Regions from separate parts of the Mesorhizobium sp. M0678 genome, predicted to be linked through region 1. Evidence: predicted binding sites of a transcription regulator. Region 1 holds the regulator's gene; each other region holds the start of a gene.
What was found. The regulator PhoB, encoded in region 1, activates phosphate uptake and scavenging genes when phosphate is short. The targets are predictions, from matches to a motif close to TGTCATNNANCTGTCAT.
Positions count from the first base shown of each region.

Region 2: phnC (phosphonate ABC transporter ATP-binding protein) is a predicted target of PhoB. The motif match lies at 2,904-2,920, and genes of this name have one in related genera.
Region 3: NKI29_RS13210 (inorganic phosphate transporter) is a predicted target of PhoB. The motif match lies at 1,812-1,828, and genes of this name have one in related genera.
Region 4: ppk2 (polyphosphate kinase 2) is a predicted target of PhoB. The motif match lies at 2,714-2,730, and genes of this name have one in related genera.

Region 1 covers NZ_JAMYPT010000010.1:24,818-29,101, reverse strand. Annotated here, with positions in the region: gene NKI29_RS18885 (ROK family protein) at 1-975, shown strand, start outside; gene phoB (phosphate regulon transcriptional regulator PhoB) at 985-1,674, opposite strand; gene phoU (phosphate signaling complex protein PhoU) at 1,691-2,398, opposite strand; gene pstB (phosphate ABC transporter ATP-binding protein PstB) at 2,431-3,234, opposite strand; gene pstA (phosphate ABC transporter permease PstA) at 3,231-4,082, opposite strand; gene pstC (phosphate ABC transporter permease subunit PstC) at 4,086-4,284, opposite strand, start outside.
Region 2 covers NZ_JAMYPT010000007.1:16,170-20,453, reverse strand. Annotated here, with positions in the region: gene NKI29_RS14690 (alpha-D-ribose 1-methylphosphonate 5-phosphate C-P-lyase PhnJ) at 1-432, shown strand, start outside; gene phnK (phosphonate C-P lyase system protein PhnK) at 429-1,205, shown strand; gene phnL (phosphonate C-P lyase system protein PhnL) at 1,417-2,124, shown strand; gene NKI29_RS14675 (DapH/DapD/GlmU-related protein) at 2,121-2,738, shown strand; gene phnC (phosphonate ABC transporter ATP-binding protein) at 3,002-3,850, shown strand; gene phnD (phosphonate ABC transporter substrate-binding protein) at 3,941-4,284, shown strand, end outside.
Region 3 covers NZ_JAMYPT010000006.1:67,709-71,992, forward strand. Annotated here, with positions in the region: gene NKI29_RS13205 (transporter) at 1-67, opposite strand, end outside; gene NKI29_RS13210 (inorganic phosphate transporter) at 154-1,758, opposite strand; gene NKI29_RS13215 (TetR/AcrR family transcriptional regulator) at 1,898-2,434, opposite strand; gene NKI29_RS13220 (efflux RND transporter periplasmic adaptor subunit) at 2,584-3,861, shown strand; gene NKI29_RS13225 (efflux RND transporter permease subunit) at 3,858-4,284, shown strand, end outside.
Region 4 covers NZ_JAMYPT010000005.1:84,808-89,091, forward strand. Annotated here, with positions in the region: gene hemB (porphobilinogen synthase) at 1-589, shown strand, start outside; gene NKI29_RS11565 (dihydrofolate reductase family protein) at 990-1,637, shown strand; gene ppk2 (polyphosphate kinase 2) at 1,687-2,607, opposite strand; gene NKI29_RS11575 (aldo/keto reductase) at 2,888-3,931, shown strand; gene NKI29_RS11580 (hypothetical protein) at 4,045-4,203, shown strand; gene NKI29_RS11585 (DUF982 domain-containing protein) at 4,255-4,284, opposite strand, start outside.

The DNA.
Region 1 (4,284 bases):
TTGTCGCTGAATTTCCTGTCGGCCGCCATTATCGACTATACGGGACAGGTGGTCGCCGAGGAACAGCGCCGGCTGGACACGCTGACCATGCCGCGCGACGAGCTGATCCGTGAATGCATGGCCATCGTCCGGCGCCGGCTGCAGGATCCAGACCTTGACGTCCGCAGTGTCGCCCGCATCGCCCTGGCGATTCAGGGCATTACCGACTCCCCTGCACGCGCCATGCTGTGGTCGCCGATCACGCCGCAGACCGACATCGCCTTTGCCGACATGCTGGAGGACGAATTCGGCATCCCGGCAACGGTGGAGAACGACTGCAACATGATGGCGGTGGCTTTGCGCTGGCGCAATCCGGATCGCTATCGCGACGACTTCATCGCCATCCTGCTTTCGCATGGCATCGGCATGGGGCTGGTGCTGAAGGGCGAACTGTTCACCGGGACGCATTCCTCGGGCGGCGAATTTGGCCACATGATCCATCGTCCGGGCGGCGCGCTCTGCCGTTGCGGGCGGCGCGGCTGCATCGAGGCCTATGCCGGCAACTACGCCATCTGGCGCAACGCCAGGCAGATGAGCGAAGACAGCGAGCCGGTCGCCGACGTCAGCGACGCCGACATGCGAGCACTGGCGGCCCGGGCGCGCGAGAAAGATGGGCCGGAACGCGAGGCCTACCGCAAGGCCGGCGAAGCGCTGGGTTTCGGTCTCGGCTCGCTGTTCGCGCTGATCGATCCGGCACCGGTCGCGATGGTCGGCGCCAGTGCCGCCGCCTTCGATCTGATCGAGCCGGCCATGCGGAAGGCAATCGCCCAGACCGCCGGCGGCCAGCATTCAGGCTCGATCTCCTTCGATACAGAGCCGAACGAATTGCCGCTGATCCGCGAAGGCTGCGCGATGCGGGCGTTAAGCTTCGTCGACCAGGAGATTTTCGCGCCGGGCGCGCAAATGAGGCCCAGCGTCAGAAAGAACGTAGCCTGACCAGGCGGGTCAATCTTCCCTGATCGCATAGCCGGCACCGCGGATGGTGCGGATGACATCCGGCATCCGGCCGTTGTTGACGGCTTTGCGCAGCCGCCCGACATGCACGTCGACGGTGCGTTCGTCGATGTAGATTGTCTCGCCCCAGACATTATCGAGTAACTGGCTGCGCGAGAAGACACGGCCCGGATGCCGCATCATGAACTCGAGCAGCCGGAATTCGGTCGGCCCGAGCCTGATTTCGCTCTTCTTGCGATAGACCCTGTGCGATTCGCGATCGAGCACGATGTCGCCTACCTTCAGCACGCTGGACAGCACTTCCGGCTTGGCGCGCCGCAGCAGCGCCTTGACCCTGGCCATGAATTCCGGTGTCGAAAACGGTTTGACCAGATAGTCGTCGGCGCCGGTCGAAAGACCGCGCACCCGGTCGCTCTCCTCGCCGCGCGCGGTCAGCATGATGATCGGCAGCCGCTCGGTTTCGGGGCGCACCCGCAACCGACGACAGAGCTCGATGCCGGAAACCGCTGGTATCATCCAGTCGAGCACCAAAAGGTCGGGCACATTCTCCTGCAAACGGATCTCGGCTTCGTCGCCGCGTGTCACCACCTCGACCTGGTAGCCTTCGGATTCGAGATTGTAGCGGAGCAGCACACCCAACGGCTCCTCGTCCTCCACCACCATTATGCGTGGTGCGATCATCGGCTGGGCACCCCCATCATGTCACCGGTGCGGACATTGTCGTTTCGTCCTGCTTCGGACGATTGACCGGCAATTGCTCGCCGGTCAGCACATAATACGCATTTTCGGCGATGTTGGTGACATGGTCGCCGATCCGCTCCAGATTCTTGGCGCAGAACAGCAGGTGCGTGCAAGCGGTGATGTTGCGCGGATCTTCCATCATGTAGGTCAAGAGCTCGCGGAACACGGACGTGTATTTGACGTCGATGCGCTCGTCGGCGGCACGCAGCTTGGCCAACGCGGCCGCATCGCCTGCAGCATATTCCTCGATGACACCCTGCACCTGGATGAGAACCAGCTGCGCCATCGCGTCGATGGAATGCGACAGGTCCCGCGGCGTGGCGCTGAGGCCGACCGCACTCACGCGCTTGGCGATATTCTTGGCAAGATCGCCGATGCGTTCGAGGTCGCCCGCCATGCGGATCGCTCCGACCACATGGCGAAGATCGTGGGCCATCGGCTGGCGTTTGGCGATCAGGGTTATGGCGCGGTCGTCCAGTTCGCGTTGACGCGCATCCATGATGGCGTCGTCGGAAACGACGCGTTGCGCCAGCACGTTGTCGGAATTCAACAGGGCCTTGGTCGCCCCGCCGACCATCGAACCGGCGAGGTCGGCCATGTCGCGGATCAGCTTGCTGATCTGCTCGAGATCCTCGTCGAAAGAAGCGACTGTGTGTTCGCCCATGGTCCTGTCCTCATATGCATGATCGGAACGGCTCAGCCGAAGCGGCCAGTGATGTAGTCCTGCGTGCGCTTCTCGCGGGGCGACGTGAAGATCTTCTCGGTCCGGTCGAACTCGACCAGTTCACCCAGATACATGAAGGCGGTCTGGCGCGACACGCGCGCCGCCTGCTGCATGTTGTGGGTGACGATGACGATCGTGTAGTCGGCTTGCAATTCGTCGATCAGTTCCTCGATCTTGGCAGTCGACAGCGGGTCGAGGGCCGAAGCCGGTTCGTCGAGCAGAATGACTTCCGGCTTCACGGCCACGGTGCGGGCGATACAGAGCCGCTGCTGCTGGCCGCCAGATAGGCTCAAGCCGCTGGCGTTGAGCTTGTCCTTGACCTCGCTCCACAGCGCGGCGCGCTTCAACGCCTGTTCGACGCGGCCGTCCATCTCGGACTTGCCGAGGTTCTCGTAGAGCCTGACGCCGAAGGCGATGTTCTCGTAGATCGACATCGGGAACGGCGTCGGCTTCTGGAACACCATGCCGATCTTGGTCCTGAGGAGGTTGAGATCCTGCGACCGGTCGAGAATGTTCTTGCCGTCGAGCAGCACCTGGCCCTCGGCCATCTGTTTTGGGTAGAGCTCATAGATGCGGTTGAACACACGCAGCAGCGTCGATTTCCCGCAGCCCGAAGGGCCGATGAAGGCCGTGACACTGCGCTCAGGCAGCGACAGGCTGATGTCCTTCAGCGCCTTGCTCTGGCCGTAGTAGAAGTTGAGATTCTTGACCTCGATCTTCGTCTTCTCGGCGACCGTTTCGGCCATCGTCATGTCTGGGGACAACATCTGTGTCATCTGTCCTCTCTGCGTCCGGTAAGGCTGCGGGCGAGGATGCTCAAGCCCAGAACCGTCAGGGTGATTATGAGTGCGCCGGTCCACGCCAGTTGCTGCCATTCCTCGTAAGGGCTGAGAGCGAACTGGAAGATGGTCACCGGCAGGCTGGCCATCGGCGCGTTGATATTGCTGCTCCAGAACTGGTTGTTGAGCGCGGTGAAGAGCAGCGGCGCCGTCTCGCCGGAAATGCGTGCTATCGCCAGCAATATGCCGGTGACGATGCCGGACAATGCGGCGCGGTAGGCGACCGAACGGATCACCACCCAGCGTGGCGCGCCGATCGCGGCACCGGCTTCACGCAACGCGTTCGGCACCAGGTTGAGCATGTCTTCAGTGGTGCGCACGACCACCGGAATGACCAGGATGGCAAGCGCAACGGCGCCGGCAATGGCCGAGAAATGTCCCATTGGCCGCACCATCAGCTCATAGACAAACAAGCCGATGATGATCGACGGCGCCGACAACAGGATGTCGTTGATGAAGCGGACGACGGTGGTGATGCGCGAAAAGCGTCCATACTCGGCCATGTAGGTTCCCGCCAGCACGCCGATCGGCGTGCCGACGACAACGGCGATGATCGTCATCAGCAGGCTGCCCGCGATGGCATTGAGCAGGCCGCCGGCCTCGCCCGGTGGTGGCGTCATCTCGGTGAAGACCGCGAGCGAAAGCCCGGCTGTGCCCTTATAGACCAGTGCGCCGAGAATGAGCGCCAGCCAGGCAAGCCCGATGCCGGCGGCGACGACGCAAAGCGCCATCATCACCGAATTCCTGGCTTTGCGGCGGCTGTGGAGCGATGAGGATGTCGACATCGGTCAGGCTCCCGTACGGGCGTCGATCCGCATCAGCATATAGCGGGCGGCGGCAAGGATCAGGAAGGTGATGGCGAAGAGGATCAGGCCGAGCGCCACCAGCGAGGAGGTGTAGAGGTCGCCGTCGGCCTCGGTGAATTCATTGGCGATGGTCGCCGAGATCGTCGTGCCCGGTGCGAACAGGGAGGCACTGATGCGATGC
Region 2 (4,284 bases), on a different contig from region 1:
GTTGAGGGCCGCTATGTGATGGATCCCTCGCCGACGCCGAAATTCGACAATCCGAAGATGCACCGTTCGCCGGCTTTGCAATTGTTCGGCGCCGGCCGCGAAAAGCGCATCTACGCGCTGCCGCCCTTCACCGATGTGGTCAGCCTCGATTTCGAGGACCATCCGTTCGAGGTGCAGACCTTCGACCAGCCCTGCGCTCTGTGCGCGGCCGAGAACGTCTATCTCGACGAGGTCATCCTCGACGATCATGGCGGCCACATGTTCGTCTGCTCCGATACCGATCATTGCGAGAAGCGGCGCAACGCCCCTACCTCCCCCTTGTGGGGAGGTCGCGCCGAAGGCGCGGGTGGGGGTACTGCCACCGCCTTACCCCCCACCCCGGCGCTACGCGCCGACCCTCCCCACGAGGGGGAGGGTAAGGAGAAGCAATGACCGACGAACCTTTGCTGCGCGTTTCGGCGCTGTCCAAATCCTACGGCTCGCGCGTCGGTTGCGAGAACGTCACTTTTGACCTCTGGCCGGGCGAAGTGCTGGCGGTGGTCGGCGAATCCGGTTCCGGCAAGACGACTTTGCTCAACTGCCTGTCAACTCGACTGCTGCCCAGCTCCGGCACCGCCAGCTACCGGATGCGCGACGGCCAGTTTCGCGAACTCTACCGCATGAGCGAGGCCGAGCGCCGCTTCCTGATGCGCACCGATTGGGGTTTTGTCCATCAGAACCCGGCCGACGGGCTGCGCATGACGGTGTCGGCCGGCGCCAATGTCGGCGAGCGGCTGATGGCGGTCGGCGACCGTCACTATGGCAGGATCCGCGCAACGGCGGTCGACTGGTTGTCTCGTGTCGAGATCGACGAAGACCGCATCGACGACGAGCCGCGCGCCTTTTCCGGAGGCATGCGCCAGCGCCTGCAGATCGCCCGCAACCTCGTCACCGGGCCGAGGCTGGTGTTCATGGACGAGCCAACCGGCGGCCTCGACGTCTCGGTGCAGGCGCGCCTGCTCGATCTGTTGCGCGGCCTGGTCACCGATCTCGGCCTGGCCGCCATCGTCGTCACCCACGATCTCGCCGTGGCGCGGCTGTTGTCGCAGCGCATGATGGTGATGAAGGACGGCCGCGTCGTCGAAAGCGGCCTCACCGACCGCGTCCTCGACGATCCGCGCGCGCCTTATACCCAGTTGCTTGTCTCCTCGATTCTGCAGGTGTGACGATGATTGCTCCGGCGTACCCCCCTCTGGCCTTCCGGCCATCTCCCCCTCAAGGGGGGAGATCAGCAGCTTTTATGTCCCGCCCGTTCTGCGACACAGGAGAATGGCGAAACCGAATGCGACAGCCAATCTCCCCCCCTGAGGGGGAGATGGCCGGCAGGCCAGAGGGGGGTGTTGGCCCGCAGACGAATGACGATTGGAGAACCCTCTGATGGCAACCCCGCTCGTTGTCTCCGATGTCGCGAAGAGCTTCACCATGCATCTGCGCGACGGCATCAAACTGCCGGTGGTCGCCGGTGTCTCGTTCGCGATCAGGGCCGGCGAATGCGCCGTGCTCGGCGGCCCGTCCGGCGCCGGCAAGAGCTCGATCCTGAAAATGCTCTACGGAAATTATGCCACCGATGAAGGCCAGATCATCGTCCAGCACGAGGGCGGGCTCATCGATCTCGCCTCGGCCAGCCCGCGCACCGTGCTTGCCGTGCGCCGGCTTACCATCGGCTATGTCAGCCAGTTCCTGCGCACCGTGCCGCGTGTCTCTGCGCTCGACGTCGTGGCCGAACCGCTGGTCGAGCGCGGCGAGGAGCGCGAGGTCGCGCACGGCAAGGCACGCGCCTTGCTGGCGCAGCTCAACCTGCCGGAGAAGCTCTGGGCGCTGCCGCCGGCGACGTTCTCCGGCGGTGAACAGCAGCGCGTCAACATCGCGCGCGGCTTCATCACCGAGCACCCGATCCTGCTGCTCGACGAGCCGACCGCTTCGCTCGATGCCAGGAACCGCGATGTGGTGATTTCCCTGATCGTCGCCAAGAAGGCAGCGGGCGTCGCTTTGCTCGGCATCTTCCACGATCACGACGTGCGTGAGGCGGTCGCCGACCGCGTCATCGACGTGACCGCCTTCGCCGCCGGGAAAATCGCCGCATGACCAGGAAACTGTCGGAGGCGCCGCTGATCCACGAGACGGCGGAAGTCGAGAACTCGACGCTTGGCCGCTGGACCGAGATCGCCGAGCGCTGCCGGGTTTCCGAAAGCACGCTCGGCGACTATTCCTACATGATGCAGGACTGCGGCGTCTGGTGCGCAACGATCGGCAAATTCGCCAACATCGCCGCAAGCGTGCGCATCAACGCTACCAACCATCCGACCTGGCGGCCGACGCTGCACCATTTCACCTATCGCGCCTCGGATTATTGGGACGACGCCGAGCACGAGAGCGAATTCTTCGCCAAGCGCCGCGCCAAACGCGTCACCATCGGCCACGACACCTGGCTCGGCCACGGCTCGACCATCCTGCCGGGCGTCACCGTCGGCGATGGCGCGGCGGTCGGTGCCGGTGCGGTGGTGTCGAAGGACGTCGCGCCCTACACCATCGTCGCCGGCGTACCGGCCAAGCCGATCCGCGAACGCTTCGACCGCCGCACCGCGGAGCGCTACCAGGCGCTCGCCTGGTGGGACTGGGACCATGCAAGGCTGCGCGCCGCGCTCGACGATTTTCGGGAATTGTCGGCGGAGACGTTTCCGGAGAAATATGGCGGCTAAGGGATCGTGAATGGTGAATGGTGAATAGTGAATGGCGGGACGGATAGGTTTCGAGGCTTAGGGAAGCCTCTCTTGCCACCATTCACCATTCACCATTCGCTATTCACCATTCACCATTCGAGCTTCTCGCGCCGAGTTGATCCCGCCCCGCTCCAGGCTGTGGGCAGTAACAAAACTGACATCGTTCCGACACCGCAGGTTCATGCGGCTGCGCTAGCCAGGGTAAACAGACCTTCAATTGCGATTGGACTGGAGCCTGCACCATGTCAGCTACGCTCGAAATCCGCGGCGTCACCCGCCGGTTCGGCAAGAACACCGCCGTCAGCAATGTTCACATCGCGATTCCGCAAGGCCAGATGGTCGGCATCATTGGCCGCTCCGGCGCCGGCAAATCGACGCTGCTGCGCATGATTAACCGCCTCATCGATCCCAGCCAGGGATCCATCCTGTTCAACGGCGTCGAGGTCTCCGGGTTGCGCGGCTCGCCGCTCCGGCGATGGCAGCGCGACTGCGCCATGATCTTCCAGCAGTTCAATCTCGTGCCGCGCCTCGACGTGCTGACCAATGTGCTGCTCGGCCGGCTCAACCACCGCTCGACCCTGTCCAACCTGTTCGGCATGTTCTCCCGCGGCGAATGCGCCGAGGCGGTTGCAGCCCTCGAGCGCCTCGACATCGCCCGCACCGCCCTGCAGCCGGCCGGCACGCTTTCCGGCGGCCAGCAGCAGCGCGTTGCGATTGCGCGCGCCATGATGCAGCAGCCGAAGGTGTTGCTGGCGGATGAGCCGATTGCCTCGCTCGATCCGCTCAACGCCAAGGTGGTGATGGATTCGCTGCAGGACATCAATTTGCGCGAGGGCATCACCGTCATCACAAATCTGCATACGCTGGATACGGCCCGCACCTACTGCAACCGCATCATCGGCATGGCCGCCGGCAAGGTCGTCTTCGACGGCCCGCCCGAAGCCCTCAACCGCGAGGCCGTGCGCATGGTCTACGGCGCCGACAGCAATGGCGGCGAAATCTCCGAGGCCATCACCTCCACCAGTGTCGCCATCAAACAGAAAATCGCTGCATCCGCCGGACCGCTCGAGCCCGCATTCCCGGGATATTGAGAACGGCCTGATCGCCCGCCCGCGTCAAAGGCACCTGTCAAAAAATTCGTACGCTACCGGCGCGAGGCCGGGACCAACAGGAGAGAGATAATGTTCAGGAAGATGGTTTTTGGCGCCGTTTCATTGCTCGCTATCGCGGCAAGCGCCGCTCACGCCCAGGATATCAAGGAATTCCGCATCGGCATCCTTGGCGGTGAAAACGAAGCGGACCGGCTGCGCAACTTTCAGTGCCTCGCCGATCACATGAAGTCCGAATTCGGCTTCGAGAAGGTCTCGCTGTTCCCGGCCGCCGACTATGACGGCGTTATCCAGGGCCTGCTCGGCGGCACGCTCGATTTCGCAGAGCTTGGCGCGTCGGGCTATGCCAGCGTCTACCTCAAGGATCCGAACGCCGTGACCCCGATCCTCACCACCCAGCAGACCGACGGCGCGAC
Region 3 (4,284 bases), on a different contig from region 1:
AGACCAGCCCGGGAGCATGATGCTGGTCGTCCGCGGCAAGCAATGTCAGATGCGATGCGTCATTCATGGCCGCCGCCTAAATAATGCACGTTCAGGTGATCAGGGCGGCGCCGGGGCCGGTGCCGCGACATTCTGGTCAAACCCTGCCCCCGCTCAGAACACCTGGCGGAAGATGACGAACAACACGAAGGCAAGACAGATGGAGACCGGAAGGGTCAGTATCCAGGCCATCAGCATGTTGCGCACCGTCGACCATTGCAGGCCAGAGCCGTTCGCCGCCATGGTGCCGGCAACGCCCGAGGACAGCACATGGGTGGTTGAGACCGGCAGTCCGAGATAGTCGGCCGATGCGATCGTCGCCATCGCGACAAGCTCGGCGGACGCACCCTGACCGTAGGTCAAATGGCTTTTGCCGATCTTCTCGCCGACGGTGACGACGATGCGCTTCCAGCCGACCATGGTGCCGAGGCCGAGCGCCAGCGCGATGGCGACCTTGACCCAGAGCGGGATGAACTTCGTCGCGTTGTCGACCGCCTTATGGTAGGTCGTCACCGCCTTCAGGTCGTCTGCCTCCATCGGCAGCAGCTTCTTCTTGTCGATCAGCTTCAGCGCTTCACCGATAAGATAGATGTTGTTGCGGGCGTTGCTGACCAGCGTTGTCGGCAGCTTTTCCACGGACGGATAGGGCGACAACATGGCGCTGGTGTCGTGGATGAAGCTCTGCAAGGCAGGCGTGGTCTCGTCCTTCCAGGTCTTGGTGCGAACGGCGTCGCCGACCGCGGTCGCCGCGTCAGTCACGACGACGCCGGGCCTGACGTATTTGCCGAGTACCGTTTCGACCTGCGTCGCCGCCGATTTGTAAGCTTCGAGATAGTTCACGTCCGGTGTGCGGTTGAGCGCGAAGGCGGTCGGCACGACGCCGATCAGGATGAGCATGATGAGGCCCATGCCCTTTTGCCCGTCATTGGAGCCGTGGGCAAAGCTGACGCCGGTGCAGGTGAAAATAAGCAGCGCCCGAATCCACAGCGGCGGCGGCGCGCTCGACTTGGGCGCCTCGTAGAGCTCGCGGTTCCTGACCAGCAGCTTCATCACCAGAAGCAGCAGTGCAGCCAGGCCAAAACCGACCAGCGGCGAGATCAGGAGCGACAGGCCGACATTGGACGCCTGCGACCAGTCGACGCCGCTGGTGACGGAGCCGGCCGGGGCCATGAACTGGTTGGCGAGACCGACGCCAATGATCGAACCGATCAGCGTGTGCGAGCTCGAGGCCGGCAGGCCGAGATACCAGGTTCCGAGATTCCACATGATCGCTGCGACCAGCAGCGCGAAGACCATGGCTAGCCCCGCGCTCGATCCGACCTGAAGGATCAATTCGACCGGCAGCAGCGATATGATGCCGAAGGCGACCGCCCCGCTGGCGGTAAGCACGCCGAGGAAGTTGAAGAAGCCGGACCACATCACTGCAAGCTCGGCCGGCATGGAATGCGTGTAGATCACCGTTGCCACCGCATTGGCAGTGTCGTGAAAACCGTTGACGAATTCGAAGCCGAGCGCGATCAGCAGCGCCAGCCCAAGCAGGATCCACGGCACCGCGACGGTGCTGGTCAGGTCCTGGCTGAGCGCGTAGCCGACATAGGCAAGGCCGCCTAGAATGATGACGGCAAAGGCCGGCAGAAACCATTTACCGGTGCCGTTTGGCCGGTCAAGCGGATGCTCCGGTCTTGGAATCCCTGCCTCGCTTGAAACAATATCGACCATACCCCACTCCTCCTGCGTTGCAGCAAAGAATGGGAGGACGCTATGTCGGCACGATGAAGGCTGTGTGACGGCGGGCACTTTGGGTTGACGCAAACGGGCGATCGAAGCGAGCGAGGCAACTGAACCCAGCCGGCGTAGACTATTCCGCGATGTCCAGCAGGGTCGATATCAGCAGCCGGCGCTCTTCGGCGGAGAGAATGTCCGAACCGAACAGGTTCATGCTGCGAAGCCCTTCGATGGCGAGATAGCAGACCAGCAGCGCCCTAAGGTTCGGCGTTTCCTGCTTCAGCCGCTCGAATAGCTGCCGCCTGAACGATTTTATCGGCGTCAGGAAATCAGGATCCTCGGCAATCGCCGAAAATATCCAGGATGCCGACGGTTTCGATTCCTCGGCATGCTCGGCCGACAGCTTGATATAAGTTGCAAGCGGGCTTTCGCCGTTGACGCCGGCCGTGCGGGCGGACTCCAGGGCCTGCTCGAAGGCGCGCAGGTAATCCTCTACCAGCGCCTGCATCAATTTCGCCTTGGTCGGGAAATTGTAGAGAAGACCACCCTTCGACACGCCGGCACGGCTGGCGACCGCATCCAGCGACAGGCTGCCAGGACCCGTCTCGCGCGCCACGGCGGCGGCGGCGGCGAGAATTTTTTCGCGCGAATTTGCTCTGCGGACCTTCATCAATTGTTCCCCATTCATTAGCTTAGGCGGAATTGACAAGACCGTCCAGACGGTACAGTAAGATCGCCGTCATTTGAAATTGGGACCAGTCACAGGTATGTGTTCCGGTCATCCGACCGTTATGCTGGGCCGTGGCCGAGGGACTGTTCGTGATCAAGCGCTTCATCATCGCCTTCATTCTGCTCGTGCTGGTGTGCGGCGGCATCGTCGGCTTCAACCTGTTTCGCGACAATGCGATCAAACAGTTCTTCGCCACCATGAAGCCGCCGGCCGCGACCGTGTCGACGGTCATCGTCAAACCGATGTCCTGGACGCCCGGCATCGAGGCGATCGGCACTGTCAGTGCCGTACGCGGCGTCGACCTGACGGTCGAAACCGCGGGCATCGTCAAGGACATCCTGTTCCATGCCAATCAGAAGGTCGCCGCCAACGCCGTGCTGCTGCAGCTCGACGATGAAGTCGAGCGAGCCGACCTCGTGGCATCGAAGGCGCAAGCCACCTCCGACCAGACGACGCTGATGCGCGCTCTTGAGCTGCAGAAGCGCGGGGTCGGCACCGACGCTACGCTCGACACGGCGCAGGCAGCAGCATCGGTCTCCGCCGCGCAGGTAAACAAGCTGCAAGCGGTGCTCGACCAAAAGCAGTTGACGGCCCCCTTCAAGGGTACCGTCGGTATTCCGAAAATCGACCTTGGCCAGTATCTCACACCCGGCACCGCCGTGGTGACCTTGCAGGACATGGACACGATGCGTGTCGATTTCACCGTGCCGGAGCAGCAGCTTCCGCAGCTGAAGATCGGACAGACGGTGCGGTTGGGCGTCGGCGGCGGCGACATGCCGTTCACCGGCAGCATCCGCGGTATCGATCCGAAGATCGACCCGACGAGCCGGCTGGTGACGGTGAGGGCGGAGGTCGGCAATCCCGAAGGCAAGCTGACGCCCGGTCAGTTCGTCCAGGTGCGCGTCGAACTGCCCGAGGAGAACGACGTGCTGGCGCTGCCGCAGACGGCGCTGACTTCCAGCCTGTACGGCGACTTCGTCTTCGTGGTGCGCCCGGCCAAATCCGCCGAAGCCAACGGCACGGCGCCCGAGGCAAAGCCGGAAGACAAGCCGGCTGCAGATGCTGCCAAGCCTGCAGCCGAAGCACCCGCGGCAAAACCCGAAGAAAAGCCGGCTGCTACCCCAGCCAAACCGGCAGAGAAAGCCAAGCCGGCAGCGGAAGAACAGAAGCCGCAGCTCGTGCTCGCCCAGGTGTTCGTCAAGCCAGGCCGCCGCAACGCCGGCCTGGTCGAGATCCTGGAGGGCATCGCGCCCGGCGACGAAGTCGTTACCGCCGGCCAGAACCGGCTCTCCAACGGCATGTCCGTTGCCGTCGACAACACGATCGATCCGAGCAAGCCGGGCAACCAGCAGGCAGCCCAGCAATGAGCTTTTCCGACCTCTTCATCCGCCGCCCGGTCCTTTCGACCGTGCTTGCTTGCATGATCCTGCTTCTGGGTTTCCAAGGCATCTTCAACCTTTCGATCCGGCAGTATCCAGAGGTTGAAGAAACGGCCATCACCATCACCACTGCCTATCCCGGCGCCAGCGCCGACCTGATCCAGGGGTTCATTTCCGCGCCGATCGCGCGTGCCGTCGCGTCGACCGAAAACATAGATTATGTGACATCGGCGAGCCGGCCGTCATCCAGCACCGTAACGGTGCAGATGAAGCTCGGCTCCGACCCCGACGTCGCGCTGAACGAAGTCTTGTCGAAGGTGCAGAGCGTTCGCGGCGATCTGCCGGACGAAACCAAAGACCCGGTGATCGTCAAGGGCACCGGCCAGCAGTTCGCGATGATGTACATCTCGA
Region 4 (4,284 bases), on a different contig from region 1:
CGGCATCTTGCGCGAGGGCATTATCGTCAATGATGAAACGGTGGAGCAGGTGACGGCGGCGGCAGTCATCCAGGCGGCGGCGGGGGCCGACATCATTGCCCCCTCGGACATGATGGACGGCCGGATCGGTGCCATCCGCGATGCGCTCGACGCCAATGGATTTCAGGATGTGGCGATCATGTCCTATGCGACCAAGTTCGCATCCGCCTTTTACGGCCCCTATCGTGAGGCGGTCGGCACCGCCGGCCTGCTCAAGGGCGACAAGAAGACCTATTACATCGACCACGCCAATTCCGACGAAGCGGTGCGCGAGGCCGAGCAGGATCTCGCCGAGGGCGCCGACATGCTGATGGTCAAGCCCGGCCTGCCCTATCTCGACATCATCCGGCGGCTCAAGGACGAGTTGCAGATGCCGACCTTCGCCTATCAGGTCTCGGGCGAATATTCGATGATCAAGGCCGCCGCCGCCAATGGCTGGATCGATGGCGAAAAGGCGATGCTGGAATCGCTGCTCGCCTTCAAGCGCGCCGGCTGCGACGGGATTCTCACCTACTTTGCGCCCGAAGTGGCGGCGATGCTCAAGGGGTGATGCGCCTTTGTAGCGTCTACATCGAGTAGTGTTCGTTCGTCCAAAGCGCGACATGGAACGCCGCAGGACATCGCTTCAAGTTTACGCTGCCCCTCGTTGCCCTGCCGGGCATTTCTCGCCGTAAAGTGGCAGGGAGAAAGACGCGTTCGTAAAAGATTTCACCAATCTCCAGCGTTGCAAAAATATCGACGTTGCGGCCAGCCCCTTCTCCCCGTCACTATACAGGGAGAAGCTGCCGGCAGGCGGATGACGGGCGGCGCCGACATTGAGATTAGTTATTCCAACATGATTTGGAAGCGATTGCCCCGCCGGCGATTCAAAATACCGCTTGCAAAATGCAATCAGTTAAGCTACCCCGATAACTGCTTGCATCTCACAATTGGTTATCGAGGAGGCTCTCATGTCCAAACTTCGCGTCAGCGCTTTCACCTTGTCGATCGACGGCTTCGGCGCCGGTCCCGACCAAGACCTGAAGAACCCGCTGGGTGTTGGCGGGGAAGCCCTGCACGAATGGATGTTCGGCACCCGCACCTTCCGCAAGATGGTCCTCGGCAAGGATGGCGGGACCACGGACACTGACGAGGCGTTCGCCGCGCGCAGCTTCAAAAATATCGGCGCGTGGATCCTGGGCCGCAACATGTTTGGGCCGATCCGCGGCGAATGGCCGGATGACAGCTGGAAAGGCTGGTGGGGTGACAACCCGCCCTACCATGTGCCGGTCTTCGTGCTCACGCACCATCCACGTGATCCCATTGTCATGGAGGGCGGCACGACCTTCTATTTCGTGACCGACGGCATCCACTCAGCGCTGGAGAAGGCGAAAGCAGTGGTTGACGGCAAGGATGTACGGCTGGGCGGTGGCGTTTCTACGATCCGGCAATATCTCAAGGAAAAGCTCATCGACGAAATGCATCTGGCGATCTCACCGGTCCTGCTAGGCGCCGGCGAGAGCCTTTTTGCCGGCATCGACATGCCCAAGCTCGGCTATCGCTGCAGCGAGCAGGTCGCGACGCCGAAGGCCACGCATGTCATCATCGAGCGCACCTAGCTTGTTGCAGGGCGCCGCCATGGAGGCGCCGCCTTCCTCGCCGCTTTAGTCAGTACTTCTCCGGCACATACAGTTCGCGCGGCAGTACCTGGCGCTCGTATTCGGGATTGAAGACGCGCTCCGGCAGTGTGATCTCTTCGTGCGGCACCTCCTCATAGGGCATCTGCTTGAGCAGATGGTCGATGCAGTTCAGCCGTGCCCGCTTCTTGTCGTTGCCCTCGACGATGAACCACGGGGCTTCCGGAATATTGGTGCGGGCGAACGTTTCTTCCTTGGCCTTGGTGTACTGCTCCCAGCGCACGCGCGACTGGAGATCCATCGGCGACAGTTTCCATTGCTTCATCGGGTCATGGATGCGCATCAAAAAGCGCATCTGCTGCTCCTCGTCGGTGATCGAAAACCAGTATTTGACAAGCGTAATGCCTGAGCGGACCAGCATGCGTTCGAATTCCGGAACGTCGCGGAAGAACTCCTCGACCTGATCCGGCTGGGCAAAGCCCATTACCCGCTCGACGCCGGAGCGGTTGTACCAGGAGCGGTCGAACAGCACGATCTCGCCGCCGGCCGGCAGATGCGGAACGTAGCGCTGGAAATACCATTGCGACTTCTCGCGCTCGGTCGGCGCCGGAAGTGCTGCGACGCGGCAGATGCGCGGATTAAGCCTCTGGGTGATGCGCTTGATAACACCACCCTTGCCCGCCGAGTCGCGGCCCTCGAAGACCACGACGAGCTTCTTCTTGTGATAGGCGACCCAGGATTGTAGCTTGATCAATTCGGATTGCAGCGTGATGAGATTGCGAAAATACTGCAGGCGGTCGATCGATGGCGGATGCGCATTCTTGTAGATCTTGGCGATCTCCATCGACAGCGCCGGCTCCGAGATTTCCAGCTCATAATCTTCGTCGAGCGTGTCGGCGAGTTCCGCTTCCAGCCAGTCCCTGGCCGGGGAATTCTGTTTTATCTCGGTCATTTGCGCTGCTCCGCTTACAGGCCTTGTCGGCCGCTGTCAGGCGCTCTGCCGCCCGGCCCGGCGGCCGGAAATCGAAGCGCTGGACCGATGTTAGTATAGGTCGGCAATGACGGTTTTATTGCAGCCACTACTGCGCTGGCTGTGCGTTCAATCCGCAAGATGTGATCGAGCTTGCCCTGCGGGGCGGGCGACAAGCGGAACGAATTATCCTACAAATGCCCGGTTCACTGAGGGGCTGTCGTTTGCAACGCCCTTTCCCGATAAATCGTGAGGATACGACATGGAATACCGCACTCTCGGCCGTTCCGGGCTGAAGGTTTCGACCCTGACCATGGGCACCATGACATTCGGCGGCGGCGGCGCGTTTTCGGCGGTTGGCAAGACCGACCTCGACGAGGCGCGTCGGATGATCGACCTTTGCATCGATGCCGGCGTCAATGTCATCGACACCGCCAACGTCTATTCGAACGGGGTGTCGGAAGAGATCATCGGCGAGGCGCTCGGCGGCAAGCGCAAGGGCGACGTGTTGATCGCCTCCAAGGCGCGCATGCGGATCGGCAAAGGCCCCAATGATGAAGGCCTGTCGCGCTACCATCTGATCCGCGAATGCGAGAGGAGCCTGAAGCGCCTCAGGACCGATGTCATCGACATCTATTTCCTGCACGAGTGGGATGGCCTGACACCGCTTGAGGAAACCATCGCCGCGCTCGACACGCTGGTCGCGCAGGGCAAGGTCCGTTATGTCGGCTGCTCCAATTATTCCGGCTGGCAAGTTATGAAGGGGCTTGGCATCAGCGACCGTCAGCACCAGCCGCGCTTCGTCACCCAGCAGATCCATTACACGCTGGAAGCGCGCGAGGCCGAGTATGAATTGTTGCCGATCTCGGTCGACCAGGGGCTCGGCGTGCTGGTCTGGAGCCCGCTTGCCGGCGGGTTGCTGTCCGGCAAATACCACCGTGACCAGCCGACCGCCCGCCAGCTCAGCGGCTGGTCGGAACCGCCGATCCGCGACGAGGACCGGCTGTGGCGGATCGTCGACACGCTGATCGATATCGGCAATAACCACGGCGTGTCGCCGGCGCAGGTGGCGCTTGCCTGGCTGCTCGGCCGGCCCGCCGTCAGCTCGCTGGTGATCGGCGGACGAACCGAAGCGCATTTCAAAGACAATATCGCCGCTGCAAGCCTGGTGCTTGGCGATGAGGAGCGCACACGCCTCGACGTGGTCAGCAGGCCGCCCGTGCTCTATCCCTACTGGCACCAGCAATTCACGGCAAAGGACCGGTTCGGGCCGGCCGATCTCGTCCTCGACCGCGACGGCGCCTGAAAAGCCGGGCTCTCCGGACTGCGCCGAGATATGGAGCCCGATCGTGCCTTGCGGTGTTGTGTTTGCGGTCCAATGCTCCTAGGCAAAGGCCAAGCACAATGAAAGGAAACGATATGGCACGAGCACCGAACTACGGTCAGGAACGCAAGGAACGCGACCGGCAGAAGGCTGCCAAGAAGGCGGAAAAGCAGGCTGCCAAGGTCGCAGCCAAGGAGCGATCGAAGCCCGAGGGCGAGAGCGAGTCCCAAACCAAAACCGAAACGACCGAGTGATGACGCCCGGCCTGTCAGGCGGTCCGGGCCTCGGTCAAATCCCGCTATGCCTCAGGCGGGCGCCTTGTCGCTGACGAAGAC